One region of the Nocardia sp. NPDC051756 genome, then DNA from elsewhere that is predicted to be linked to it. Evidence: riboswitches for the same ligand, from Rfam matches in the RefSeq annotation. Region 1 holds a riboswitch; the other holds the start of a gene.
The links. Region 1 has a riboswitch for glycine ahead of gcvP (aminomethyl-transferring glycine dehydrogenase). Riboswitches for the same ligand answer to the same signal wherever they lie in the genome.
Positions count from the first base shown of each region.

Region 2: another riboswitch for glycine. It lies ahead of glyA (serine hydroxymethyltransferase); the one in region 1 lies ahead of gcvP (aminomethyl-transferring glycine dehydrogenase).

Region 1 is NZ_JBFAYV010000014.1:70,376-84,780, forward strand. It holds gene AB0M22_RS40835 (DM13 domain-containing protein) at 1-439, shown strand, start outside; gene AB0M22_RS40840 (hypothetical protein) at 554-679, shown strand; gene AB0M22_RS40845 (HNH endonuclease) at 726-1,271, shown strand; gene AB0M22_RS40850 (WhiB family transcriptional regulator) at 1,298-1,573, shown strand; gene AB0M22_RS40855 (VWA domain-containing protein) at 1,688-3,355, shown strand; gene gcvP (aminomethyl-transferring glycine dehydrogenase) at 3,491-6,313, opposite strand; glycine riboswitch at 6,462-6,561, opposite strand; gene AB0M22_RS40865 (MerR family transcriptional regulator) at 6,806-7,399, opposite strand; gene AB0M22_RS40870 (bifunctional nuclease family protein) at 7,606-8,079, opposite strand; gene AB0M22_RS40875 (MerR family transcriptional regulator) at 8,340-9,140, opposite strand; gene garA (glycogen accumulation regulator GarA) at 9,253-9,732, opposite strand; gene gcvH (glycine cleavage system protein GcvH) at 9,901-10,299, opposite strand; gene AB0M22_RS40890 (CDP-alcohol phosphatidyltransferase family protein) at 10,381-11,031, opposite strand; gene AB0M22_RS40895 (GMC oxidoreductase) at 11,197-12,891, shown strand; gene AB0M22_RS40900 (DUF2252 domain-containing protein) at 12,977-14,374, shown strand.
Region 2 is NZ_JBFAYV010000006.1:381,547-395,951, forward strand. It holds gene AB0M22_RS27875 (putative nucleotidyltransferase substrate binding domain-containing protein) at 1-593, shown strand, start outside; gene AB0M22_RS27880 (IclR family transcriptional regulator) at 606-1,391, shown strand; glycine riboswitch at 1,602-1,695, shown strand; gene glyA (serine hydroxymethyltransferase) at 1,727-3,022, shown strand; gene AB0M22_RS27890 (L-serine ammonia-lyase) at 3,019-4,389, shown strand; gene AB0M22_RS27895 (PQQ-dependent sugar dehydrogenase) at 4,392-5,477, opposite strand; gene AB0M22_RS27900 (medium chain dehydrogenase/reductase family protein) at 5,603-6,643, opposite strand; gene AB0M22_RS27905 (TetR/AcrR family transcriptional regulator) at 6,717-7,286, opposite strand; gene AB0M22_RS27910 (molybdopterin-dependent oxidoreductase) at 7,387-8,121, shown strand; gene AB0M22_RS27915 (cytochrome b/b6 domain-containing protein) at 8,105-8,719, shown strand; gene AB0M22_RS27920 (monodechloroaminopyrrolnitrin synthase PrnB family protein) at 8,724-9,860, opposite strand; gene AB0M22_RS27925 (hypothetical protein) at 10,211-10,705, shown strand; gene AB0M22_RS27930 (cellulase family glycosylhydrolase) at 10,796-12,256, shown strand; gene AB0M22_RS27935 (fatty acid desaturase) at 12,240-13,160, opposite strand; gene AB0M22_RS27940 (pyridoxal-phosphate dependent enzyme) at 13,181-14,092, opposite strand; gene AB0M22_RS27945 (amino acid adenylation domain-containing protein) at 14,103-14,405, opposite strand, start outside.

The DNA.
Region 1 (14,405 bases):
GCTGGCCCAACCGTGGCGGCTGTTCACCAACACCACGGTCAACGAGGCCGCACCCGTGGCGGCCGCACCCGGCGAGCCCGCACAGCCACGGACCCTGGCCACCGGCACCCTCATCTCACACGAGCACGACACCTCCGGCACTGTGCGGATCCTGCAACTGCCCGACGGCACCCGAATCCTCCGGCTCGAGGACCTCGACACCTCGGACGGCCCCGACCTGCACGTATGGCTCACCGACGCCGACGTGGTCGAGGGTAAAGCCGGCTGGTTCGTCTTCGACGACGGCAAATACACCGATCTGGGCAGCCTCAAAGGCAACAAGGGCAGCCAGAACTACGTCCTCCCCGCCGACGCCGATCTGACCGCAACGACCAGCGTCACGATCTGGTGCCAGCGGTTCCACGTTTCCTTCGGCGCCGCTCAGTTGCGGAACGCCTGATCCGCGCCGGAAATAAATGACCCGACAGCGGTAGGTCCGTTATGTCACCATGGAATTCGACGATGATCACCAGGTAGCGGTGATCCACGAGCACGCGGAAAGGAGGAGGTGGCCATGCACGAGAACGACCCGATTCGGGCGAACGCCGATGCGGCACAGCGGTTGTCGACCGTAAAACCAGCATTCGACCGACAGCTGTGCAGCGGATACGACGACGGCCACCTCCCGGCCGGTATCTGACCGCCCCTTCGCCCCGCTCGACCTCTCTCGAAACATGGTGATTCCCATGACATTCCGCTATGCCGCCAATCCCGCGGCACTCACCGCCGACAACTGGATACACACCGGCGTGCTGGTGCTGAACGCCTCCTACGAGGCGCTCGACGAGATCAGCGCCGACCGGGCCGTCGTGCTGCTGATGACCGGTACCGCGGAGTCGATCGCCGACCGGGCGCCGCACTTCCTGATCCGGTCCCAGCACTTCGAACTACTGCTCCCGGAGACCATCCGGCTGCTGCGCTACGTCTACATCGAGCACACCGCCCGGGTGCACGACGAGAGCCGCGCCACCCTGGCCGGCGTGCTGCGCCGGGACAGCCACCGGTGTGGCTACTGCGCCGCCTGGGCCCACACCGTCGACCACATCCGGCCGCGCAGCCGGGGTGGCCCGAACACCTGGAGCAACCTCGTCGCCTGTTGCGGTCCGTGCAATACGACCAAGGCCGACCGCACCCCCGAGGAGGCGGGCATGCGGCTGCTGTGGCAGCCCAAGGCGCCCAACCACCAGGCCAAGCAACAGCGGCGGATCTGGAAGCAGCTCGCCGCCACCTGACCCAGCCGAGAAAGGAGAGGATCGCAATGACCATCCGCACCCAGACCAGCCCGGTCGTGGACCTGACCCTGGCCGAGCTGCTTCCGCTCTCGGACTCCCGAGAGTGGCATCGGGCCGCCTGCCGGGGTGATCCGCAGCACGAAGCCTGGTTCCCGTACCCGTCCCAGGACTTCGACTACGCGCGCGGCATCTGCGCGGGTTGCCCGATCCGCGCGGCCTGCGGTGAATTCGCCGCCCGCACCGGCCAGTCCGGCGTGTGGGGCGGCCACGAATTCGACCGCGGCCAGCTGATCCGCCCGTGAATCCGGCCGCCGGGTCCGCGCCGGACCCGGCGGCCGGCGGACACGGCCTAAGGCTCGCCGGTGAGGGCAGACTCGGCGCGGCCGCAAACGGCCGGTGAACATACACTGTGCACCGTGGGCACTCATCGCAGCGGAACCAGATCCCGGGGCGTCAGCAAAGGTCCGGTTATCGCAGTGGTGGCCATCGTGCTGCTCGTCGCGGGCGTCTTCGCGTGGTTCCAGTTACGGGACCGGGCGGCCGACGAGGACAGCGCCGCGGCCGCGGAATGCGTCTCCGGTCCGTCGACGCTCTACGTCACCGCCGATCCGGACATTGCCACGCAGGTCAGAGGCGCGGCCGACCGGTACAACGCGACCAAACCGAAGGTGCGTGATCACTGCGCGCAGGTAGTGGTGACCGCGCAACCGTCCGCGGCGATCGTCGCCGCGTTCACCAGCGGCAAGCCGTGGGATCAGAATCTCGGCCCGCAGCCGGTGCTGTGGATCCCCGATTCGACCCGCTCGATCGAGTCCATGCGGGTGCCGGGAATGATCGAGGGCACGCCCGCGCCGATCGCGGTGAGCCCGATCGTGCTCGCCGTGCCGGACGAATTGCGCGGCGCGCTGGAACAAGCCAAGACCACGTGGGCCGATCTGCCACGGCTGCAACAAGGTTCGCTCAACGACGTCGGGCTGTCCGGATGGGGCAATCTGCGAATGGCGTTGCCGCCCGGGGATTCTTCGCTCGCCGCCGCGGTAGCGGTCGGGTCCGCGGTGTCCGGCGCGGAACCACTCACCGAGCAGGCCGCGCAGTCCGGCCAGGCCGTCGCGGCGATCTCCGGTCTCGCCGCCGACGCGCCGGAGGCGGCGGACACCGCCGCGGCGTTCGGCATCATCGCCGGCGCGCCGCAGTCGGCCACCGTGCATGCGGTCGCCACCACCGAGCAGCAGGTGAAAAACCAAGCGGGACTTACGGTCTTCCGGCCGTCCGGTGCGGCGCCGGTCGCCGATCACCCGGCCGCGCTGATGTCGGGACCGTGGGTCGACAAGACGCAGAACCTCGTCGGCGGGCTGTTCGCGGACTACCTGCGCGCACCCGAGCAGGCGCAGGCCTTCACCACGGCCGGCTTCACCACCGCACCCGCCGCCACTCCCGCACCGCCGCGCGCCGCGCTCGACAAAGTCCGTGCCACCCTGGCCAATCCGGTGCTCGGCGTGCAATCCACCGTGCTGGTCGACGTCTCCTCGTCCATGTCGACCACCGACGGTTCGATGACCAGGCTGGCGAATGTCGTTGGCGCACTGAGCTCCACGCTGACGGTGATGCCGCCGGACTTCGGCCTCGGCCTGTGGACGTTCGGCAAGAACCTCGACGGCACAACGCCGTACAAGGTGCAGGCCGCCACCGGCCCGCTCACCGACGACCAGCGCACCAAGATCAGCACCGCGCTCGGCAACGTCAAGGCCGGCGAGGTCCGCGCCGACCAGGCGTACCCGACGCTGATCGCCGCCTACAAGAGCGCGGTCAACGGATACACCCCCGGCCGAACCAATTCCGTGCTGCTGATCACCGACGGCCCCGAGGACGATTCGACGGTCACCGGCGCGAAGCTCGCCGCCGACATGGCCGCCGCGCTCGACAAGGCCCATCCGGTCCGGGTGGACATCATCGTCATCGGCGGCCAGGGCACGCAGACGCTGAAGAGCATCGCCGAGCAGTCCGGCGGCACGTACACGAAGGTCACCACCTCCGACGACCTCAGCTTCGGGTCCGCGGTCGTTCAGTCGCTAACCACCCCGTAAAGCCGCACCATTCTTGATTTCCCGCACCGAGATTCGCATGCGATTCCAGGTGCGGGAAATCAGAAGTAGTGCGGCGGGTGCACAGACGAAGGCGCCCTCCGCCTAACTCAGCGGAGGGCACCTTCGGGTCTGTGGTCAGTCGGCGTAGGCCTCGATGGGCGGGCACGAGCAGACCAGGTTGCGGTCGCCGTACGCGCCGTCGATCCGGCGAACCGGCGGCCAGACCTTGGCCCGCGAGTGGCCGAGACCCCGTGGGTACACGGCGGTTTCGCGGCTGTACGGGTGCTCCCACTCGCCGACCAGGCTCGCCGCGGTGTGCGGCGCACCACGCAGCGGATTGTCGGTGACCGGCCAGACGCCCGCCGCGACCTGATCGATCTCCTTGCGGATCGCGATCATCGCCTCGATGAAATCGTCCAGCTCGTCCAGGTTTTCGCTCTCGGTCGGCTCGACCATGAGCGTGCCCGCGACCGGGAAGCTCATCGTCGGCGCGTGGAACCCGTAGTCCGCCAGCCGCTTTGCCACATCGTCGACGGTGACGCCGGTCTGCTTGGTGATCTCGCGCAGATCCAGGATGCACTCGTGCGCGACCATCCCGTGCTCACCGGTGTAGAGCACCGGGAAGTACTCGTCGAGCCGGCGCGCGATGTAGTTCGCCGAGGCGATCGCCGTCAGCGTCGCGTCGCGCAGGCCGTCCGCGCCCATCATCCGGATGTAGGCCCAGGTGATCGGCAGGATCGAGGCGGAACCGTAGTTGGCCGCCGACACCGCGTGCGAGTCGGTGACCAGCGGGTCGCCCGGCAGGTAGGGCGCGAGGTGCGACCGCACCGCGACCGGACCGACACCCGGGCCGCCGCCGCCGTGCGGGATGCAGAACGTCTTGTGCAGGTTCAGGTGGCTGACGTCGCCGCCGAACCGGCCCGGACGGGCAAGGCCGACAAGCGCATTCAGGTTCGCGCCGTCGACGTACACCTGACCGCCCGCGTCGTGCACCAGCGCGCACAGCTCGGCGACCTCGTGCTCGTACACGCCGTGCGTGGACGGGTAGGTGATCATGATGCAGGCCAGCCGGTCGGCGTGGTCGGCGATCTTGGCCCGCAGGTCGTCCAGGTCGACGTCGCCGTTGTCGCGGCACTTGACCACCTCGACGCGCAGCCCGGCCATCGCCGCCGAGGCCGCGTTGGTGCCGTGCGCACTGGACGGGATCAGGCAGGTATCCCGGTGTGTGTCACCACGATCCAGGTGATAGCGCCGAATCGCCAGCAGACCGGCGTACTCGCCCTGGCTGCCCGCGTTCGGCTGCAAGCTGACCGAGTCGTAGCCGGTGATGTCGGAGAGCCACTGCTCCAGATCGTGGATCACCTGCAACAGGCCGGGCGCGTCCTCGACCGGCGCGTACGGATGCACGCGGGCGAAGCCGGGCCAGGTGATGGCCTCCATCTCCGCGGTCGCGTTCAGCTTCATGGTGCAGGAGCCGAGCGGAATCATGCTGCGGTCCAACGCGATGTCCTTGTCGGACAGCGAACGCAGGTAGCGCAGCATCGCGGTTTCGGTGTGGTACTTGGTGAACGCCGGGTGGTCGAGGAACTCGGAGGTCCGGTTCTCGATCGCGACGACCGGCGCCGGGTCGCGCTGCTCGGCCGACAGTGTAGTGCCGAAGGATTCGAGCACGGCCGCGACGTGCGCCTCGGTGGTCGCCTCGTCGCAGGCGATGCCGACGTGATCGGCATCCACCAGGCGCAGGTTGATCCCGCGCGACTTCGCCTTCGCCACAACGGCTTCCGCACCGCCGGGCACGTGCGCCAGCACGGTGTCGAAGAACGTGTCGTGCACGACCGCCCCGTCCAGCCCCGCGGCGATGGTGGCGGCGTGCCGATGCACCCGGCGCGCGATGTCGCGCAGGCCCTCGGCGCCGTGGTAACTCGCGTACATCGCCGCGACGATGGCCAGCAGCACCTGCGCGGTACAGATGTTGGAGGTGGCCTTCTCCCGGCGGATGTGCTGCTCGCGGGTCTGCAACGCGAGCCGGTAGGCTACGTCGCCGTCCGCGTCCACCGAGACGCCGACCAGCCGGCCCGGCAGCTGCCTGGCATACGCGGTGCGCACGGCCAGATAACCCGCGTGCGGGCCGCCGAAGCCGAGCGGCACGCCGAAGCGCTGGGTGGTGCCGAAGCAGACATCCGCGCCCTGGTCGCCCGGGGACGCGATCAACGTCATGGCCAGCAGGTCCGCACCGACCGCGACCAGCGCGCCCCGCTCGTGCGCGGCGCTGATCAGCGATGTCCAGTCCACTACCCGGCCGGACGCGCCCGGCGCCTGCACCAGCACCCCGAAGAATTCACCTTCGGGCAGCTCGCCGGACGAGAGATCCGCCGGAACCAGCTCGATGCCGAGCGGCTGCGCGCGGGTGGTCAGCACGGTCTTCGTCTGCGGGAACAGGTCGGCGTCGATGACCAGCCGCACGGACTTGGACCGGCTCGCCCGCTGCAACAGCGTCATCGCCTCGGCGGCGGCGGTGGCCTCGTCCAGCATGGACGCGTTGGCCACGTCCATGCCGGTCAGCTCGGACACCATGGTCTGGAAGTTGAGCAGCGCCTCCAGCCGGCCCTGGCTGATCTCCGGCTGGTAGGGCGTGTACGCCGTGTACCAGGCCGGGTTCTCCAGCAGGTTGCGTACCAGCACCGGCGGGGTCAGCGTGTCGTAGTAGCCGAGCCCGATCATCGAGGTGGCCACGGTGTTGGAGTGGGCGAGCCCGGCGAGTTCGGCCAGCACCTCGTGTTCGGTTGCGGCAGGCGGCAATCCGGCCAGTCCGGAACCGTCGAGGATGGTGGCGGGCAAGGCCTTCGTGGCGAGCTCGTCGAGCGAGCCGACGCCGACGACGTCCAGGATCCGGGCGATTTCGCCCCGATCGGGTCCGATATGGCGGTCGGCGAATGAGCGAGTCACGGCAGCTCCCATTGGGTCGGGCGGGTCGACACCTGTCGACGGTTACCAGCCCTCCCCCTCTGTCGTGTTGCCTGAGAGATTCGGACGCGCGACCGCAATGAAGGTCGAGCCCCTTTCCCCATGGGCGGGCGGCCCGAAGCCACCGCTTTCCAGAGGCGCCCAAGCCCGCACGGTCCCTGATGCCTGAGAGATTGACGGGGAGGTGCTGCTCCTTCGGCGCCCGGACTCTGTCGAACCCGGGACTCTCCCGCACGGCGTTGGCGCGCCACCAGTTTAAGCCGACGACACGCCAGAACGTGTCACTGGTCCCATCCCGGCGGTGTCGCGCTGGTCACGTCGGTGCGCGGAGGCCCTCGACGATTGCATCGATAGATGCGCATATCTACTTAACAACATGTCTCAACCCAAGCCTTGCCAGAGCCACCGAAAACCAGATGCCACACAGCACAACACCCCGCTACCCTGGGTTTCTCGGGGAGGCGGGGTGTTGTCGGTTGTCTACGTTTAACCAGTCTTGCGGCTCATGCGGGCCTTACGCCGGTAGGACAGCTCGTCCTCCGGCCGTTCGGTCACCGCGGACGCGCGTTCGGCCGGGAAGTTGGCGATGGCGCCGGTGAGCTCGTGCATGGCCCCGCTGATCGCGATGCCGAACACGCCTTGCCCGCCCTGCAGTAAATCGACTACCTCCTCGGCCGAGGTGCACTCGTACACCGAGGTGCCGTCGGAGAACAGGGTGATCCCGGCGAGGTCCTGCACTCCCCTGCTGCGGAGATGGTCGACCGCGATCCTGATGTTCTGTAGCGAGATGCCCGCGTCGAGCAGCCGCTTCACGATCTTCAGGACCAGGATGTCCTTGAACGAGTAAAGGCGCTGGCTACCCGAGCCGGCCGCGCTGCGAATGGAGGGCACGACCAATCCGGTCCGCGCCCAGTAGTCGAGCTGCCGGTAGGTGATCCCGGCTACCTGGCATGCACTGGGGACCCGGTAGCCGACCAGATCGTCGGGAACCGAGTCGTCCGGGAACAGGCCTGGCTGCACCACATTTTGCGATTCCTCTGCCACTGACCACTCCCTTGCTCCGCCGACGGCTAGCCTCATCGATGACCCGGCTCCGTTTCGACCACCGCTGTACTGACGACCTGGTCAAAACGGACGTGGCCCAACTATCGAGATTACTCCCCCTGATTGTCCAGGGAGCACCATCGTCAGGCCAAACGCGACGCGCGGTTAAAGTCTCAAGCTCTGGTTAAGGGCGGATCCCCCGGTCATCCCGCGAAAACGCCGGATTGCCGGAAAGATCCTGTTCAGCTGTCCGTAGCCTTGAAATCGTCGGGCGAGACCGACTCCAGGAATTCCTTGAACTTCTCCACCTCGTCCTCGCGCTCGTCCGGCATGACCAGCCCGGCTTCCTCGAGCACCGGCTCCTCGGCGTAGATCGGGCAACCCACCCGCAAGGCGATCGCTACCGAATCCGACGGCCGCGCCGAGATGTGCAGATCGTTCTCGAAGACCAGATCCGCGTAGAACGTGCCCTCTTGCAGGTCGACGATGCGTACCTCCTTGAGGGTGTGCCCGAGCTCGGTGATCAGGATCTTGATCAGATCGTGGGTCAGCGGGCGAATCGGCGTCACCCCCTCCTGCTCCAGCACGATCGCGGTCGCTTCGGCCTGCCCGATCCAGATAGGTAGATACCGATCCCCCGAAACCTCACGGAGCAACAGCACGGGCTGATTCTGTGGCTGTTCGACACGAATGCCGATCACACGCATTTCACTCATGCCTCTGCCTCGCTAACGCTCAGCTCCGGCACGCGCGATGCACGCTGTGACATGAATCGTTCGCTTCGCTCACTCATCGCACTGCCTCCCATTACTCACCAGCCGCTCGCCGGCCGCCCGGCACGACCACCGCAGAGCTCGCCGTACCACGAGTCTAGGCGAACCCGCGCGGGTGCAGCGGTCCGTGTGCACAGCCGAAATCGGCGTGTTGGATGACCGAAACATGACACGGATTGCGCGTCAGCGGTTCAACGGGATGTTCAGCCGCCCAGCGACGTCCGCACCGACGACTTCACCAGACAGGCGTGCAACGTCAGCGACAGCGCCGCGAGTTCGCGCACCGTTTCCTCGGCTCTGGCCCGCGCACCGGCGTCGCGGCTCTTCGCGATCGGGGCGGCGATCTGCGCGACCAGCGCGGCCTCGCGATCGGCGGCCAGCTTGAACGCACGCAAATGCCGTGCCTCCAAACCGAATTCGGCCATCGCCTTGGCGGTCTTGGCCAGCGTCACCGCGTCGCCGTCGAAAAATCCGGCGGCGCCGGGGGTGATCAGGCTCGCCCGGATCAGGTCGTTGAGAAAGGTCTCGTCGATGTCGGCCTGGGCGAGCAGATCCGCGCGGGTGAGCCGGATTTCGTGATCGAAGCGCAGATCGTCCGGGGAAATCTCGCTGGGCACCACGCCGAGCCTCCTCGGCGCAGCTGCGCCGTTTCTGTTCCCGCCGGGCGCGGCCGAGTGCTCGGAGTCGGCGGTGGTTGCCGCCGACTCCGATGCACCCGTACGGCCGGAATGCGCCCGGGCGCGGGCTTCCCGCACACCGAGCGTCGCCGCACCGCTGTCGATCGCTTCGAGTTGTTCCTTGATCACCTTCAGCGGCAGGTACTGATCGCGTTGCGCGGTCAGCACGAACCGAAGCCGTTCACAATCGGCGACGGAGAACCTGCGGTAGCCCGAGGGCGTGCGCTCCGGCCGAATGAGGCCTTCCGCTTCCAGGAAGCGGATTTTCGAGATGGTGACGTCCGGAAAGTCCGGGCGCAGTAGGTCCAGTACGGAGCCGATCGACATGCCTCCGCGCGCCCACTGCGCCGCGCCGGTCACAGCGCTCGATCTCTCGAGTCACCGTGAGTCTTCATGACCCCGAGCCCTTCATGTCGCGAAAGAACCCAGCGCCGCGTGCTCATAGGCTCCCTGCACCCGCCGAGTCGTTCTGCGCCCGCGGTCCGGTGAGGAACACCAGGCGGAACTTGCCGATCTGCACCTCGTCGCCGTTCTGGAGTTCCGAGGAGTCCACCGGCTCCCGATTCACATAGGTGCCGTTCAGGCTGCCGACATCGACAACCTGGAACGAATCGTCGTCCTGACGGAACTCGGCATGCCGACGGCTGACGGTGACGTCGTCGAGAAAGATGTCACTGTCGGGGTGGCGGCCCGCCGACGTAGTCGGCTGATCCAGCAGGAACCGCGAGCCCGCGTTCGGACCGCGCTTGACGACCAGGAGGGCCGCACCAACGGGCAGACCCTCGACCCCTTGGACCGGCTGTTCGCCGGTCGGCTCTCCGGAGCGCGACGCGTCGACCTCGTTCAGGAAATCCGCGCGGAAGACCGACGTCGTCTCGGCCGCGGTCTCCCCGTAACCCGGGTCTTTGTTCTCGCTCACCGTTTCTCTCCTCCTCGAACCTGATTATCCATGCAAGCAGGTGATACCTGTGGCACCACGACCTGCCGTCGAGTCCCTAGATTCCCGACAATGACTGTCGGCGCATCTGTTGGCATTGACCGTACCCTGCCAGGGCGTGCCCGTGCAGGTAGAACCGGGAAGGCTGATTCAGCCCCCGATAACTCCTTGATAACCTGCCGCATCCAACAGTTCATCAAGGGTCTTGTCGAGGCCGGCGGCGTCCGCGACCTCGAGTTCGAACAGCCATCCGTCGCTGTACGGATCGGTGTTCAGCGTCTCCGGCTCCTGCACCAGAACCTCGTTCACCGCAACAACTTTCGCTGCGATCGGCGCGTAGATGTCGGACACGCTCTTGGTCGACTCGACCTCCGCGATGCTGTCCCCCACGGCGACGTCCTTGTCCGTTTCGGGCAGCTGCACGAACACAACGTCACCGAGTTGGGACTGGGCATAATCGGTGATGCCCACCCGAACCCGGGTAGGGCCGATCCGCTGCACCCACTCGTGCTCCTCGGTGTAGCGCAGATCTTCGGGGGTCTGGGTCACAGGCCGTCCGTCCTTTCCATTGTGATCGTGTGGGCGCAACTCTATGCGAGGCTCGAGCCGATCTTCGACTCGACGCCTCGGTCAGGTCGGGCGGTGTGCCACAGCCGGTATCGAGCGAGCGACCGCGATCGCCTTACCGGTGTAGAGCAAACCGGTCCATACATACACCGCCGTGCCCCAGACCAGTAATGCCCCGCCGAAGGCACGCCCGAAACCGTCGAGCGCCCAATCCATCTCCCCGGCCAGCAGCCAGACGAACGCCGACATCAGCGCGAAGGTGGCCGCCTTGCCCAGATAGATGACGTCGGGCGGGGGTAGGTCGCGGCGTTTGTAGACCGACAGCGTGAGCGTGAGGATCAGGTCGCGGCCGACCAGGATCACCGCGACCCACCACGGGATGAGGCCGCGGATCACGAACGCCGCCAAGGTCGTCACCAGGTACAACCGGTCCACGAACGGGTCGAGCAGGGCGCCGAGGCGCGAGGACTGATCGAGCAGGCGGGCCAGCTTGCCGTCCAGGAAGTCGGTCAGTCCGCTGGCGAAGGCCAGCACGAACGCCCAGCCGTCGGCGTGCTCGACCAGCAGCAGCCACAGGAACACCGGAACACCCAGCAGGCGCACGAAACTCAGGACATTCGGGACCGTGAGGATGCGGTCGTCGAAGACGCCGCCGGTCGCGCCGTCGGTGTCGGCGCGCTCCTCCGGTTCCGTTGTGCCCGATTCGGTTGTCACGCCCCGTGCTTACCGCACCGACCCCGGTCGACGCCATCCGGGCACGCCGGTTTTCCCGATATCCGCATGCAAGGATGGTTTCCGCCACAGACCGGCGGTGACAGAATGAGTATGAAATTATCTCATCTGTCGGTACGGTGAGCGTCCGGTGAGCGAGAGGAAGTCATGCCCGCATTCGACTACGACGTGGTGGTGATCGGTTCCGGCTTCGGCGGCAGCGTGAGCGCCCTGCGGTTGACCGAGAAGGGGTATCGGGTCGGCGTGCTCGAGGCGGGCAGGCGCTGGAACGCCGAGGACATCCCGCGCTCGAATTGGAATGTGCGCAAGTCGATCTGGGCCCCGCGACTGGGCCTGACCGGGCCGCAGCGGATCAGCGTGCTGGGCAAGTGCGCGGTGTTCTCCGGCGCCGGCGTCGGCGGCGGCTCGCTCGTCTACGGCAACACCCTCTACGAGCCCCTGCCGAACTTCTACACCGACAAACAGTGGGCGCACATCACCGACTGGCGGTCCGAGCTGGCCCCGTACTACGACCAGGCCCAGCGGATGCTCGGCGTGGCGCCGAATCCGCGGATGACCCCGGCCGACGAGGTGATCCGCGAGATCGCCGACGACCTCGGCGTCGCCGACACCTTCCACCCGACCAATGTCGGCGTGTTCTTCAACGAGAGCGATCCGGGCACCGAGGTCGACGACCCCTACTTCGGCGGCGTCGGCCCGCGCAGGCGCGGCTGTGTGCACTGCGCGCAATGTTTCACCGGCTGCCCGAACAATGCCAAGAACACGACCACCACGAACTACCTCTACCTGGCCGAACAGGCGGGCGCCGAGGTGCATCCGCTGACCACCGCGACCTCCGTGCGCCCGCTGCCCGACGGCGGGTACCGCGTGGAGACCGAGCGCTCGGACCGCTGGATCCGCAAGCAGCGCAAGACCTTCACCGCCGAGCAGGTGGTGTTCGCCGGCGCCGCGCTCGGCACCCAGAAACTGCTGCACAAGATGCGCGACGACGCGGTGCTGCCGAATCTCTCGCCGCGGCTCGGCGAGCTGACCCGCAGCAACTCCGAGGCGATCCTCAACGTGGTCAGCCGCGCCCGCCGCGATTTCGCCGAGGGCATCGCGATCACCTCCTCGATCCACCCGGCCGCGGACACGCACATCGAGGTCTGCCACTACGGCAAGGGGCAGAACGCGCTGTTCCCGATGTCGGTGCCGATCGTGGACGGCGGCGCATTCCGGTTCCTGCGCTTCCTGCTGGCGATGGTGGTGCACCCGCTGGTCTTCCTGCGCAGCCTCAATGCCAGGCACGCGTCGGAGAAGTCGGTGATCCTGCTGGTCATGCAGTCGCTGGACAACTCGCTCACCTCGTTCCGCCGGCGCGGGCTGCTCAAGACGAAACAGGGCACCGGTGAACCGAATCCGACCTGGATCCCGATGGCGCACGACATCGGGCGGCGCTTCGGCGAGAAGGTGCAGGGCGATACCCACGGCCTGGTGATGGACGTGTTCAACATTCCGGCGACCGCGCACTACATCGGCGGCTGCGTCATCGGCGACAGCCCGGAGACCGGCGTGGTCGACCCGTATCAGCGGGTGTTCGGCCATCCCGGCCTGCACGTGGCGGACGGCTCGGCGGTGACCGCGAACCTGGGCGTCAACCCGTCGCTCACCATCACCGCGCAGGCCGAGCGGGCAATGGCGTTCTGGCCCAACAAGAACGAGGCCGATCCGCGACCGGAACTCGGGACGGCGTACCAGCGCATCGCGCCCGTGGCGCCGAACCAGCCGACGGTGCCCGCTGCCGCGCCGGGCGCCTTGCGGCTGCCGATCACCCCGGTCGATCCCCCGGTGCCCGCCACCTGAGCCACTCGATCGGCATACCTGACCGGCACCGAACGTGGCGAAACCGACACCCGCACCGGGGCCGATACCCGCTAGCGTCGGCATCGTGTCAGACAGTGGTATCGATCTACGTTCCTACCTCCCCGCGGCCGAGGTACGGGCGCGCGGCGAGGCCGTGCGCGAGCGGGTGCCGGTCACCGCGCGCGATCGTGCGGCCGAGGGAGCGCGCAGGCCCGGCGTGCTCGACTTCATCGAGTCGAGCAACGCGGGCCGGCTCCCGCACCTGGTGCCGCTGCGGGTCGGCCGGATGATCGCGTCCCCGTTCACGTTCTATCGCGGCGCGGCCGGGCTGATGGCCGCCGATCTGGCCGACGGACCGGACACCGGGCTCACCGCGCAGCTCTGCGGCGACGCGCATGCTGCGAATTTCGGCCTGTACGGCACGCCACGCGGCGAAATCATCATGGACATCAATGATTTCGACGAGACCATCGTCGGGCCGTGGGAGTGGGATCTGGACCGCCTCGCGGCCAGCCTGGTGCTCGCGGGCCGGGAAAGCGGTGCGGGCGAGAACGACTGCCGCGCCGCCGCGCACGACGCTGCCCGCGCCTACCGCCGCGCGATCGCCCAGCTGGCCGAGCAACCGTTCCTCGAAGCGTGGAGCGCGCTGCCCGACGAGTCGGTGCTGGATCAGGCCGCGGCGCACGATCTCGTCGACGACTTCAAGAAGGCCGCGAAGAAGGCGCGCAAGAACACCAGCGCGAAGGTGGTGGCCAAGTGGACCGAGCATCTCGAGGACCATCAGACCGGCATCAAGAAGCACCGATTCATCAGTGACCCACCGATTCTCACCCCGGTCGAGGAGAAGGTCGCGGCGGCGATCACCGATGGGCTGGAGCGTTACGCCGATACGTTGCGCCGGTCCCGGCGCAACCTGCTGGCCCGATTCGCGGTGTCCGACATCGCCTTCCGGATCGTCGGCACCGGCAGCGTCGGCCTGCACACCTATGTCGCGCTGCTGCACGGCAACGAGGGCGAGGCCCTGGTGCTCCAGGTCAAGCAGGCCAACCCGTCCGCGCTCGCGCCGTATCTGCCCGCGCCGCCGCCGAAACACGAGGGCAAGCGAATCGTGCAGGGCGCCAGGCTGGTTCAGTCCGAGAGCGACATCCTGCTCGGCTGGACCAGCGTCGACCCGACCGGCGACGGCACCGAATTGCCGTTCATCGTGCGGCAATTCCGCAATCTGAAGGGCAGCATCGACCCGGCCGAGCTGTCCGCCTCCGACCTCGACGACTACGGCAGGCTGGCCGGCGCGCTGCTGGCCCGCGCGCATTCGCGCTCGCTCGATCCGCGCCTGCTGGCGGGCTATCTGGGCGAGGACGAGCGGTTCGACGACGCGGTCGCCGATTTCGCCGTCCGCTATGCCGACCGCACCGAGGCCGACCATGCCACACTGGTCGAGGCAGTGAAGGCGGGCAAGATCGACGCCGAAGAGCCGGAGTGAGCGGGAGACCAACACGCCGACTGTTGCCATG
Region 2 (14,405 bases), on a different contig from region 1:
CGGAGTGGACGAAGGCAGCGGCCCGCTGGTTGGACGATCCGCTCGTCGATCGCGGGCTGGTCATGTCGTCGCTGCTGATCGACGGGCGGGTGGTGTGGGGCGATCCGGGGCTGCACGCGGTGCCCGCCGCGTTCGGCCGGATGCGCGCCGACTATCCGAATGCCTTGCGCCTCCAGCTGCTCGACGCGTTGTCCGGACGGGTCCGGGCGCGGTCCCTGCGAGACGTCCTGTCCCGGCGTGGCGGCACCTTCGACTTGAAGAGTCACGCGCTGGTCCCGATCGTCAACCTCGCCCGCTGGGGTGGGCTGGCGGCCGGCGTGACCGCCGCGGCGACGCCGGTGCGACTGGCGGCCGCGGCGACGGCCGGGGTGATAGCCGATCGCGATGCCGCGGTGCTGACCGAGGTGTTCGTCATGTTGCAGCGCATGCGGATGGTGCATCAGGTCGAGCAACTGTCCGCAGGCCATCGCCCCGGGGACGTGGTGGTGATGTCCGAGTTGTCGCCGTTGAACCGGAGTTTGCTCAACGACGCGCTGCGCGAGATCGCGGCCGTGCAGCGACGCGTCCGCGGAATCGCGATGCCCTCGGCTTAGAATGACGGCGTCATGGCGAAACAGGATGGTGAGGACCCGGGCCGGGCCGCTGCGGTGCAGTCGGTCGACCGCGCACTGCTCGTGCTGGAGATCATCGCCAAGCTGGGCCAGGCGGGTGTCACCGAGATCGCCGCCGAACTCGGTGTGCACAAATCTACCGTTTCCCGGCTGATCGCCGTGCTGGAATCGCGCGGTTACGTCGAGCAGCTCTCCGATCGCGGCAAGTACCGGCTCGGCTTCTCCATCGTCCGGCTGGCCGGGTCCACCAGTGCGCAGGTCGATCTGGTCGGGCAGAGCCAGGGCGCGTGCAACGCGCTCGCCGCCGAAACCGGCGAGACCACGAATATCGCTGTGCTGGACGGTAATCGGATCATCAATATCGTGGAGGCGGCCGGCACGGGGTCGATCGCGCTGCGCTCCTGGGTCGGGCAGAGCTGTCCGGCGCACGCCACGTCGAGCGGCAAGGTGCTGCTGTCCGGTCTCGAACCGGCGGCGCTGCGCAAGCAGGTCGGGCCGAAGCTGGAGTCCTTCACCGGGAACACGCTGACCAAGGTCGCCGACCTCGCCGCCCAGCTGGTGGAGGTGCGGGAGAACGGATGGGCAAGTGTGCGTGAGGAACTGGAGATCGGGCTGAATGCCGTCGCCGCCCCCGTCTTCGACAGCAACGGGGTTATCGTTGCGGCGCTGAGCGTTTCGGGACCGGCCTACCGGCTCGCTCCGGATCGGTTCGCGCCGACGGCCGCGCTGGCCATCGCGAGTGCTGCGGACATCAGTCACCGGCTCGGCTACTTCGGCTGATCGAACCGGGTGCGGTTCGTCATTGACAAGCCGCGCGGCCGACGATAATACTATGTTGCATATCGCGCGGTTGTTGCGCTATATGCAACATATGTCGGTATCCACCAACTGAATATCGCCGCACACGCAGCGGGAGATCTCCATCCGTTCGATGGAGAGCCGAAGGAGCAACACCTCCCGGGAATCTCTCAGGCCCAGTACCGCTACGCATAAGGCAACTCTGAAAAGTAGTGCACCACGCACTCGCCGACGGGGCAAACGCACACCGCGTGAATCTCTCAGGCCATAGGACAGAGCGGGAGGAGCCACCCCCACGCATCCGCGAAAGGCTCCCCATGGCTGATCCTGCCTCCGCCCTGCGCACCGAACTCGATGTTTCGCTGCGCGAATTCGATCCGGTCGTCGCCGCACTGGTCGACCAGGAGACCAGCCGCCAGCAGCGCGGGCTGGAAATGATCGCCTCGGAGAACTACGCGCCGGTCGCGGTGATGCAGGCCCAGGGCACGGTGCTCACCAACAAGTACGCCGAAGGCTATCCGGGCCGCCGCTACTACGGCGGGTGCGAGTACGTCGACCAGATCGAATCTCTCGCCATCGAGCGGCTGCGTTCGCTGTTCGGCGCGGAATACGTGAACGTGCAACCGCATTCGGGTGCGCAGGCGAACGCGGCGGTCATGCACGCGCTGCTGCGTCCCGGCGACGGCATCCTCGGCCTGGCACTCGACCACGGTGGTCACCTGACCCACGGCATGAAGATCAACTTCTCCGGCCGGCTGTACAACGTTGCGGCATACCATGTTCGGGCCGAGGATCAGCTGGTCGACCTGGCCGAGGTGGAGCGGCTCGCGCACGAGCATCAGCCGAAGCTGATCGTGGCGGGCTGGTCGGCCTATCCGCGGCACCTCGACTTCGCCGAATTCCGGCGCATCGCCGACGAGGTCGGCGCTTACCTGATGGTCGACATGGCGCATTTCGCCGGACTCGTCGCGGCGGGTCTGCATCCGTCGCCGGTGCCGCACGCGCACGTCGTCACCTCGACCACGCACAAGACGCTCGGCGGGCCGCGCGGCGGATTCATCCTCGCCACAGCGGATCTGGGCAAGAAGCTGGACTCGGCGGTGTTCCCCGGCCAGCAGGGCGGACCGCTCGAGCATGTGATCGCGGCGAAGGCGGTCGCGTTCAAGATGGCGGCCGAGCCGGCCTTCCGGGACCGGCAGGAGCGGACCCTCGCGGGTGCGCGCATCCTCGCCGAGCGCCTGCTGGCCGAGGACTGCCGGGCGGCGGGCATCGGGGTGGTCAGCGGCGGCACCGACGTGCACCTGGTGCTCGTGGACCTGCGCGATGCCGAACTGGACGGCAAACAGGCCGAGGATCTCCTGCAAACCCTGGGAATCACGGTGAACCGCAACGCGATTCCGTTCGACCCGCGACCGCCGATGATCAGTTCCGGACTGCGGATCGGCACGCCGGCCCTGGCCGCGCGCGGTTTCGATGCCGCGGCGTTCACCGAGGTCGCCGACATCATCGCGACGGCGCTGAGTGGTGGTGCGCCCACGGCGTCGCTGACCGCGCGGGTGGACGCGCTGGCGGAGCGGTTCCCGCTGTACCTCGGGTTGCGGAACCCGGCGTGACGATCAGCGTATTCGACCTGTTCCGGGTCGGTATCGGGCCGTCGAGTTCGCATACCGTCGGGCCGATGCGGGCCGCGGCGGCGTTCGTCGAGCGGCTCAAGGACGCCGACGTGCTGCACCGGACATCCGCGCTGCGCGTTCAGCTCTACGGTTCGCTCGGCGCGACCGGGCGCGGGCACGGCAGCGTCGAGGCGATCTTGGCGGGGTTAGCCGGCGCGCAGCCGGAGAGCATCGACCCGGACACGATGGTCGCCACCGTCGCCACGGCGCGTGCGACGGGGCGGTTGTATCTCGGTGGCGTGCAGTCGATCGAGTTCGCCGTCGACCGCGATGTCGAACTGCTCGGGTTGACCCGCTTGGCCTTTCACACAAACGGGATGCTGTTCGGCGCGTACGACGAGGCGGGAGCGGTGCTGCTCGAACGCCAGTACTTCTCGGTGGGTGGCGGTTTCGTGCTCGACGAGGACGAGATCGACGGACGGACCGTCGAGGCTCCGGTCTCTGTCGCGCATCCGTTCCGCTCGGCCGACGAGCTGCTCTCGATCACCGCGGCCACCGGCAAGTCGATCAGCGCGGTCGTGCTGGCCAACGAAATGTCTTGGCGCAGCGCGGATCAGGTACGGACGGACCTGCTCGACATCTGGAAGGTGATGCAGGGCTGCGTCGACCGCGGGATGTCGACCGGGGGAGTGCTGCCGGGTTCGCTCCGGGTGCGGCGACGCGCGGCGACCCTGTTCGAGCGCCTCGGCACCGAGGCCGAGGACAACGACCCGCTGCGCGCGATGGAGTGGGTCACCCTGTACGCGATGGCGGTGAACGAGGAGAACGCCGCGGGCGGCCGGGTCGTCACCGCGCCGACCAACGGCGCGGCGGGCATCATTCCCGCTGTGCTGCACTACATTCAGCGATTCATCGGCGGCGCCGACGAGGACAGCGTGGTCGAATTCCTGCTCACCGCGGGCGCGATCGGTCAGCTGATGAAGGAGAACGCGTCGATCTCCGGCGCCGAGGTCGGCTGCCAGGGCGAGGTCGGTTCGGCCTGCGCTATGGCCGCGGCCGGACTGGCGGCCGTGCTCGGCGGTACGCCCGCGCAGATCGAGAACGCCGCCGAGATCGGCATGGAACACAACCTCGGCCTGACCTGCGACCCGATCGGCGGGCTCGTGCAGATCCCGTGCATCGAGCGCAACGGCATCGCCGCGGTGAAGGCGATCACCGCGGCCCGCATGGCAATACGCGGCGACGGCATGCATCACGTGTCGCTGGATCAGGTCATCCAGACCATGCGCGCGACCGGGGCCGACATGCTCGACAAGTACAAGGAGACCTCGCGCGGCGGCCTGGCGGTGGCCGTCGTCGAGTGCTGAGCTCAACGGGCGGGGAAGCGGATGATCCGGTCGTCGCCGGTGCGGACATCGCCGCGGCCGTCGGTGTTGGAGGTGGTGAGCCACAGCGAGCCGTCCGGCGCCACCTGCGGGGTGCGCAGCCGGCCGTAGCGGTCACGCAGCTGCGCCACGGGCTTGCCGAGCGTGCCGTCGGCCAGCTGCGGAATCGTCCAGAGACGCTCGCCGCGTAAGGCCGCGACGTACAACGTGTTCGCGGTGATCGCGAGGCCCGAGGGCGAGGCCTCGCTGGTCGCCCAGGTGATCAGCGGATTGGTGTAGCGGCCGCCCTGGGTGTCGCCCTTGCCTTCGACGACCGGCCAGCCGTAGTTGCGCTTCGGCTGGATCAGGTTGATCTCGTCGTAGGTGTCCTGGCCGAACTCGGTCGCGTAGAGCCGTCCCGTCGCATCCCAGGCCAGACCCTGCACATTGCGGTGACCGAGGCTGTAGACCGGTGAATTCGGCGTCGGGTTGCCGGGCGCCGGTTTGCCGTCGGGGTCCAGGCGGAGAATCTTGCCGTTCGGACTCGCCGCGTCCTGCGCCCGGCTCGATTGCCCGGCGTCGCCGGTGCCGACATAGAGCATGCCGTCCGGGCCGAAGGCGATTCGGCCGCCATTGTGAATGGTGTTCTTCGCGATGCCTTGGAAGATCACCTGCGGCTGACCGTCCAGGCGGAAGCGCACGATGCGATTATCGGTACTGCTGCTGAAATAGGCGTAGACATAACCATTTTCGGCGTATTTCGGGGACACCGCGATGCCGAGCAGTCCGCCCTCGCCGCGCGCCACCACGCTAGGGACCCGATAGGCCTGGGTCGGTGCCGAGCCCGGCGTGATCCGCGTGATCACCCCGGTATTGCGCTGCGCGACCAGCGCGGAACCACCCGGCAGGAAGCTCAGGCCCCACGGCACGGCGATGTTGCGCGCCAGCTCCTCCGGGGCATTGAGATCCGGGACGCCGGCCGGGACGACCGGCTGCGCGACGGAACTGGGCAGGGCGACGAAAAAGGCTGTCGCCAAGGCAATCACGGCGGTGCCGGCGAATTGTGCCGCGCTTCGAAATGTCGAAGTCATGCCTAAGTAGAACCCCATCCCGCTGATCAACTCGACTGGCGAGCGACTGGGGAAAGGGGTAAACGGGTGCGGCCGGGCGAGTGGAAACCCGCCCGGCCGCATAACCCGTCACGCGATGTTTCGAATCAGGCGTCCGGCACGATGACGACTTTGCCGGTGACCGTGCGCGATTCGGCGAGCTCGAGCGCCTTCGCCGCCTGGCTCAACGGAATTCGGGCCGCCACCTGTGCGCGCAGCGTGCCCTCGGCGGCGAGGTCGAAGACCGCGCTGAGGTCTTCGTGGACGAGGTTGCGGAACTTGGTCGGATTGCGCTTGCCGGCCCACAGGTTGTAGAAGTGCGCATTGCGCTTGTTTGGCAGCGCGTTCCACGCCATCAGCTGGGCGAACAGCTTCAGCACGGGCAGCCGCGAGTTGCCCTCCTCGTCCTTGGTCGAGGCCGTCCCGTAGGCGACCAGCGTGCCGTGCGGGGCGAGCAGGCCGAACGAATCGACGATGCCGGGGCCGCCGACGTGATCGAACACCGCGTCGACGCCCTGCGGCGCCAGCGCCCGAACCTGGGCCACCACATCGCCGCGGTAGTCGACCGGGGTGGCGCCCAGCGCCTCGACCGCCGCCGCGTGCCGGGCCGACGCCGTGCCGATCACCCGGATGCCCGCGGCGCGGGCCAGTTGGACCAGGGTCGAGCCGACCCCGCCGTTGGCGCCGTGCACCAGGATGGTCTGGCCGCGCTTGACCTTCGCCGTGCGGTACAGCATCTGCCAGGCCGTAATGCCGTTCACCACAAAGGTTTCCGCCTCGGCCGCGTCGAGCGCCGCCGGTACCGGGACGAGGTCCGCGGCGTCGAGCACGACGTGGCTGGCCCAGCCGCCGATCTTGGTGAGCGCGGCGACTCGTCGGCCGATCAGCGCCGCGTCCACCGACGATCCGGTCGCGATGACCGTGCCGACCAGGTCGTAGCCCGGCACGAAGGGGAACGCCGGCTGGTCGTAGTACTTGCCGCGGCGCATCTGCTGCTCGGCGAAGGAGACGCCGGACGCGTCCACCTGGACCACGACCTGGTCGGCGCCCGGGGACGGAAGCTGACGCTCGGTGACCTGCAAGCCGGACGGCTCGACCAGGCCGGGGAGGACGATCTCGACTGCGGTGACGGGCTTCGTGGTGATCATGATGACTCCTAGTGTGTGACTGGTCAGTCACTCTGTGGGCTGAAAAAGCGCCCCGAAGTAGGGCTCGGTTTGTCTAGTGGGCGTCGGGGTGGCGCATGCCGTCGGTGAGCACCGCGGCCCAGTCGCCGTCCTGTTGGTCGAGTTGCAGGGTGACGATCAGGTGGCACAGCTGGCCGTAGGCCATGAACCGCTGCACCGCGCTGTCCTCGGCGCCGGACCGGGTCTTGGCGAAGTCGGTCACCTTGGCGAGGCCCCGGCGCATCGCGTCCGCGATCTCCGGGATGTCCGCGGCCGACTGGGCGTGCACCTGCAACATGAGCAGGCTCTTGTCCGCGATGAGGTGGGCGTACGCGCCGCCCATGGCGTAGAGGATCTCGTCCGGGCTCGCGTCCTCGGTGTGTGGTGAGCCGGCCGAAAGTGCCTGCTCGACAAGCTCGAAGCAACGGTCGATCGCCGCCACGAACAGGGCGATCTTGCCGGGAAACAGCTTGAAGACGTAGGCAGGGGAGATTTCCGCCTTCGCCGCCACGTTGTTGATCGGCGTGCCGTGGTAGCCGGTGCGGGCGAATTCGGTGATCGCCGCATCGACAACCGCGTCCCGCCGAACCTCCGAGGTGGAGAGTGTCGCTCCGCGCTTTGTCATGTGAGTGACTGTACACTCACTCTTCGGTGAACGTCAACCGCAAGCCGACGACTGCCGATTCGATAACGCTCCACCAGCGAATTCGGTGGATAGTGGAGACGTGCCCGATGACGAGAGTGCCGATCCGGAGCGCTTGGGCGCGCCGGTCGGGCGGCGTGTAGTGCTGGGGTTGCTCGCTGCCGGTGCCGCGGGTGTGCTCGGCGGCGCGTCGATTCAGCGGGGGTTGTCGGCGGTGCTCGGGCCGCTCGGCAACCGTGATCCGACCGGATTGGTCGGACTCTTGCCGCTGGGCAACACCTTTCGCTTCTACTCCGTCACCAGCAGCGTCCCGAAGCGCGACGCGAGCGACTATCGGCTCGACATCACCGGCCTGGTCGACGCGCCCCGCAGCCACACCCTCGGCGACTTGCGGGCGATGCCGCAGCAGGAACTGGTGCGCGACTTCCAGTGCGTCACCGGGTGGCGGGTGCCCGAAGTGCGTTGGCGCGGTGTGCGTCTGGCCGACCTGCTGGGCGACGCCGGCGTGCGCAGGACCGCGCGAGCCGTGCGCTTCACCTCCTTCGACGGCACGTATTCGGAGAGCCTCACGCTCGAGCAGGCGCGGCGGACCGACGTGCTCGTCGCGCTGGAGATGCTCGACGGCCCGGTCACCCACGATCACGGGGGACCGGTCCGGCTCTATGTCGCGCCGATGTACGGGTACAAGAGCATCAAGTGGCTGGGCGGTATCGAGCTGACCAAGGACGTCGTGCCCGGTTACTGGGAGCGCCGGGGTTACTCGATCGACGGATGGGTCGGCCGATCGAACGGGCGTGACGATGACCCGACCGGCTGACCGCGACCTGCACCGGTTCACCCGCGCCGAACGCTGGGTGCATTGGCTGACCGGTGTGCTCGTCCTGATCTGCGTCCTCACCGCGGCTATCCTCTATCTCGGGCCGCTCGCGGTGCTCGTCGGCAACCGTCAGATCGTCGAAATCGTCCACGTCTATTGCGGTTTCGCATTACCGGTGCCGATCGTCGCCGGCTTGCTCTCGCGCGCCTATCGTGTCGATCTGTCCCGGCTGAACCGTTTCACCCGATCCGACTGGCTGTGGTTGCGCGACAAGGGCCGCCGCCTGTCCGGTGACGGCGTCGGAAAGTTCAACGCCGGACAGAAACTCAACGCGGCACTGAGCACCGGATCGATCCTCGTGCTCCTCGGCACCGGCGTCATCATGTTCTTCCCGGACTGGACCCGCCTCGCCTGGCGCACCGGCGCGACCCTGATGCACGACTGGTTCGCGCTGGCCTTCGGCCTGCTCGTCGTCGGCCACATCATGTACGCGCTGCGCGACGCGGAAGCCATGCGCGGCATGCTCACCGGGAAGGTCACGAAGACCTGGGCCGAGCAGGAGCACGAGCGATGGGCCGCCGAGCAGGACGCCGACTGAGAACTCAGGACCTGGCGCCGGTGCGGCGGGACCGTGCGTGCCGGGCGCAATCGCGGGTGAGGGTGAGCACGTGATCCAGCAGACCGGGGCTGACTCCCGCTGTGCCCGTGGGGAATCGGGAGGCGTCGGTGTACGCGCCGCCGGCCATGAGGTTGTGCTTGCCGCGGAATGTGACCAGCGCGTTCATGATTCGGATCACGCCGTCCATCGCGTAGGCGACTCTCGTCGCCGGCGGGGCGGGGCGGTCGAATTCGTACCCGAGGCGGGTGACCAGGGAGGTGGCGCCCTCGGTGCGTTCGAACAGTTTTCGCCACTGGGGGAGGCCGTAGCGCACCAGGTCGTTGTGGAAGTACCGCAGGTCGGCGTCGGGGTGATCGGCGGACCACACCAGGCGATCGATCAGATAGAGCGGGACGTGCACGGGCGCGGGTCCGTAGTACTGGCGATCGGCCACGGTCACGTCCGCCATGAACGGGCGCAACCGGGCGGCATAGAACTCGACCGGATCCACATTGCGATAGACGGCGTCCATCACCTCCGGCAGCGTTCCCAGCTGGTCGGCCGCTTTGTGGCAGATCTCGCCGAACGCGCCGTCGCCCGGATGCAGTTCGGCCAAGCCGGCGAGCGTCGGAGCCATCTCGTCGATCAGCAGCGTGCCGACCCGGACGGCATCGATCAGCACGTGCTCCTGCCGGTCGCCGAGGAACATCCGCTGCCGCTTGTCCTGTGGATTCCAGAGGCCGTAGTGCAGCGCGGTGTCGCGCGGGACCATGTCCACCGAGAGTCCCCAGGCCAGCAGCGCGTCGGTGGTCTCGGGCACGGCGTCGAGCGGTTCCACGCCGTGGCGCTGCAACGAGGAGAGCAGCATTCCGACATCGCGCATGGCCGCCAACCGGTCGGCGACTTGCAGCAGTTCTACCCGGCGCGCCCGCCACACCAATTGCCGAAGACCTTTGGCGAGTTCGCTTACGTCGGCGGCCGCGTTCATCGCGGGCAGGTTCGCCAACAATGCGTCGGCGGACAACGGATCCCGGCGGGCAACCTCGTGGCACGCCGATTCATCCAGGCGTATCGAGCGGGCTCCGCTACTCCCTGGATCGGCGTGTGCCGACGGCCGGGACCGCTTTCTCAGGGCTGGCATCTTGTCCTATCTTTGTTCCGCGAGTCGTCCTGACCCGCAGGTGGTCGCGCATGCATGCCGTCACCCGAGTGCGGTCCGAAGCGATTGTGCAGCAAGGCAAACAAACATCCCATGAGTTTGTCAATAAGCACAAGGGCAAACTTCTGGTAAATCACGCCGGGAAATCGTGCGATCCGGCGTGTCCCATCGTTATTCACGGTATGTTCGTCCTGATTTCGGTTCGCCGACCGCGCGGGTTTCGATGCGCAGGACCGAATCGGCAGCACGCCACGTGGCGGGGGGCGCTGCCTCGGAGCCGAAGGCCAGGTCAAATGTCCGTTGTTCGACCGATATCCGCAGATCCATCGCCCGTGAAACGCTGTTTTCAGCAAGGCTCTTCAGTCAAAAGGTTGAATCACTTGATCGGAACGCGCCCGCTGCGCACCGTCTACCTGAAGCTCAATGCAGTCCTGTTGGGCTGGTTCGGCAAACCGGCGACTCGATCGGGCGTGGCCGCGTCGGTCGTGTTCATGACCGCCACCGAACCGGATGAGCTGAATCAGGCCGTCCAGAATCATTTTCCGGCCGCGCCGCACGCGGGCCGGGCGCATGTGTACATCGCCAGGATGCGGCCCGGATACATTGCGTTCAGCATCGGGAATGAGTTGGTTCCGCAACTGCTCGCCGCCGAGATGTTCTTCAAGGCCGACGACCGGGCAACCCGCGGCACATTTCGATTCGTCGAGTGGCCGGCCGGCTATCTCGATATCTTTCAGGACGACATCGACGGACTGCGCGAATCAATCCTTCGTTTGCTATACGAATCAGACGCCCGCACAGCATTTTTCCTGCAATCGTCGGCCTGACAACTGGGGATCCCCGGACGGGCGCGGCCGTGATCGGTTGAACTGGACGTGTGACCATTAGGCCTGTTGGTCACACGAGCGGAGATGCCGATGCGCACAGTCCTAGCGAGAACGATGGCCGCGGTGCGGACGCGCGGGGTGGTCGGCGCGGCCGTGCTGGCGATCGGATGTTCGGCGGTGGTGTCGCTGCCGGCGCCCGCGCAGTCCGCTCCCGCCGCCTCGCCGAGCCGGGTGCAGGCCGAGGGGAGCTATCTGGTCGACGCGGTCGGCCGCAAGGTATTGCTGCACGGGGTGAACAACGTCGACAAGCAGGCGCCGTACGTGGAACCCGGCGATGGATTCACGCTGACCGCCGCGGACGCGGCGTTGCTCGCGAAGCACGGGTTCAACACCGTGCGGCTCGGCGTGAGTTTCGACGGATTGATGCCCACGCGTGGCGTCATCGACACCGCCTATCTCGATCGCATCGGCACGGTGATCGATACGCTTGCGGCGCAGGGCATCTACACCCTGCTCGACAACCATCAGGACGGATTGTCGAAGATCTGGGGCGGCAACGGTTTTCCGGAGTGGTCGTTGCGCGCTCGCCCGGCGGTGTGGGAACCGAATCCCGGCTTCCCGCTGTACTACCTGATGCCGAGCATGAACCGCGGCTGGGACGAAGTGTGGGACAACAGCAATGGGGTGCTCGACTATCTAGGTCAGGCCTTGGGCGCGCTGGCCGCCAAGACGAACGGACGCGCCGGCGTGCTCGGGATCGAGCTGATGAACGAACCGTGGCCCGGCTCGGCCTTCCACACCTGCTTCCCGAACGGCTGCCCCGGCTTCGACGCCAAATATCAAGCGGCCATGCAGAAGCTGACGGACGCGGTGCGGGCCCGCAACACCACCCTGCCGGTCTTCTGGGAGCCCAACGTGACCTGGAACGAGACCATGCCGACCAACCTCGGCAAGAACCCGCCGATCACCTCGCCCGACATCGTCTTCGCGCCACACGACTACTGCATCCCCAGTCAGCTGGCCATCTACCTCGGCTTGCCCGAACAGCTGCGCGGAGTGTGCCCCGTGCAGCAGGACAAGACCTGGGGCAATGTCGACGCGTTCGTCCGGCGAACCGGAATTCCCACGCTGGTCACCGAATTCGGCGACGGCGACGCCACGGTGCTGCGCAACACCCTGGTCCGCGCCGACGAACGCTTCATCGGCTGGCAGTACTGGCATTACGCGTCCAGCTTCGCCCCGAGCGGCCCCAAACCCGACCCGTTCCTCGGCGACATCGGCCGCGACCTCGTCCGCACCTACCCCCGCGCCACCGCGGGCACCCCCGGCCGTCTCGTCTTCGATTCCGCCACCGGCGATTTCAGCTACACCTATACCCCACGAGCCCTGTCCGCCCCGACCGAGATCTACGTCTCCGACCTGCACTACCCGAACGGCTACGACATCCGCGTCGACGGCGGCACCGTCACCTCCGCACCCGGCGCCCGGGTGGTCACGGTGGAAGGCAACGGCGCCGCATCGGTCACGGTGCGGATCAACCGACGGGCGTAGGCGGGAGCCGGACCGCTCGCCAGAGGGTGCGGTAGAAGTCGAAGTAGGTGCGTTCGACGTGGGTCGCGCGTTCGCGGACTTCGTCGTGGCGGGCGGGTAATTGGTTGAGCGGCACCGACATTGCCGCGTGGTGTTCGATGTGCAGGTTGTTGCCGTTGGTGAACCAGGTGGTCAGGCGGCTGCCGCGGATGGAGCGGGTGTTGCGCAGGACGTCGGTGGTGTCGGGGTCGCAGAGGATGTGTTCGGGAAGTTCGACGAGGAAGTGCATCGGGACGGCGAAGAGCAAGGGCAGCAACCAGAGTCGGAGGACGAGGTCGTGGTATCCGCTCACCGCGAGGACTGAGGCCAGGAGGAGTAGGGCGCCGAGGATCAGATGTTCGGTGATGGTTCGGCGGCGCATGGTGGCGCTGATGTCGCCGTGTTCGTACTGCCAGCGGCCGGTTGCCGCGCGCAGTACGTCGCGGACAACGACTACCAGCCGGGCATAGTCGAACATGCCGCGCAGCAGGAGGCCGACGGTCAGTTGTTTGCGGGTATCGAAGCCGAAGAACTCTGTGTCGCTGTGTGTTCCGAGGTAGCGGTGGTGCTGCAAGTGCCGGACGCGGTAGTTGGTGTAGACGACGAGCAGCGGCAGGCCGAGCGGTATGCCGACCAGCCGGTGCGGCCATGCGGTCCGAAAAGCGGAGTGGTGCAACGCTTGATGCTGTAGTTCGACCGCGTGGGTGTACATGGCCGCCAGCAGCAGCACCCCGATGACCAGCGCGACCGGTTCCGGTCGCAGCGCGAGCACGACGCCGAGCGTGGTGAGTACGGCGAGCACAGCGAGTTTGCCGAGGAAGACGCGCTCGTCGGCGACGGTGGTCCGGGCACGGGCGAACAGTAGCCCCGGAGCAGGGTGGTTCATCTGGATCTTCTCGACTCGGGTCAGCGGCCGCTGAGCAGGACTACGTGGGTTCCGGTGAGGGTGGTATTCCGGGCGTGACCGAGCAGTCCGGCCAGGGCGACCGCGCCGGACGGCGTCGGCTGGGCACCGTGTTCGGCGAGCAGGTCGCGCGCCGCCAGCAGTTCGGCGTCGTCGGCGCCGAACACCGCGCCGCCGGTCTCGGCCACCGCCGCCATCGCCTCGGGTCCTTGCAGCGCGTGCCAATTCACCAGTGGCTGATTGTGATCGGTGGTGACGACACCGTCGGCCGGCAGCATCTGATATTCGCCGGGCCAGCTGGTGACGACGGGATTGTTGGCGGCGGAACCGACGCCGTTGATCGGCACCGACCAGCCGAGGGCGCGCAGCTGCCGGTGCACCGCGATGATGGTGGTGCCGTTGCCGACCGGAATCCACAGCGCGGCAGGCGGTTCCGTCAGCGCGGCGTGCAGGGCGTGCACGACCACACCGTGCCCGTCGAACACCGCGTCCACGAACGGGCCGTCGACATTCCCATCGATGGAACCCGCGGTCTGGGCGAGCGTTCGGGATTCGTCGACGGCGTCCTCGTAGGTACCGGGGACGAGATGCACGTCGGCGCCGGCCTCCCGCATGAACGCGCCGCCGTCGCTCCACCCGGTGGGCAGCACGACGGTGCAGGCGATCTCGGCCGCGGCACACGCCATGGCCATGGCGCGGCCGTAGTTGCCGCACGTCGCGATGACGACCCGCTGATACCCCTCGGCCCGCGCCCGGGCGACGACCGCGCGGGCGGCCGGCTCCTTGTGACTGCCGGAGGCGTAACGGGTTTCGTCCTTGATCAGGATCCGAGTTCCTGGCACGAGCGCACCGGCGTCGATGAGCGGCGTGGCATACGCGTCGGTCGGCGCGGAGGTCAGGGGTGAGGCGGGCACGGTCGGCCTTTCAGCGGAGAAGTTGAGCGTCGGCAAGGCGTTGCAGGTCGTCCCGCGAGTCGATCTCGGCGGGCGGGAGGGCGTCGGGGAGGTGGTCTTCGAGCAGGCGCAGCCGGGTGTCGAGCCAGCCGCGCACCGCCCACGCGAGTTGCAGCAGGCCGCTGGCGACGACGAGCAGCGCGAGCCCGCGGCCGGGACCGACGCCGATCAGGTGCCCGACGGTCGAGGCGAGCGGCCCGCCGGGCTCCAGCAGCGGTCGGACGTGGCGTTCGGCGAGCGGGCCGACCAGCAGATAGCCCAGCGGCATGGTCAG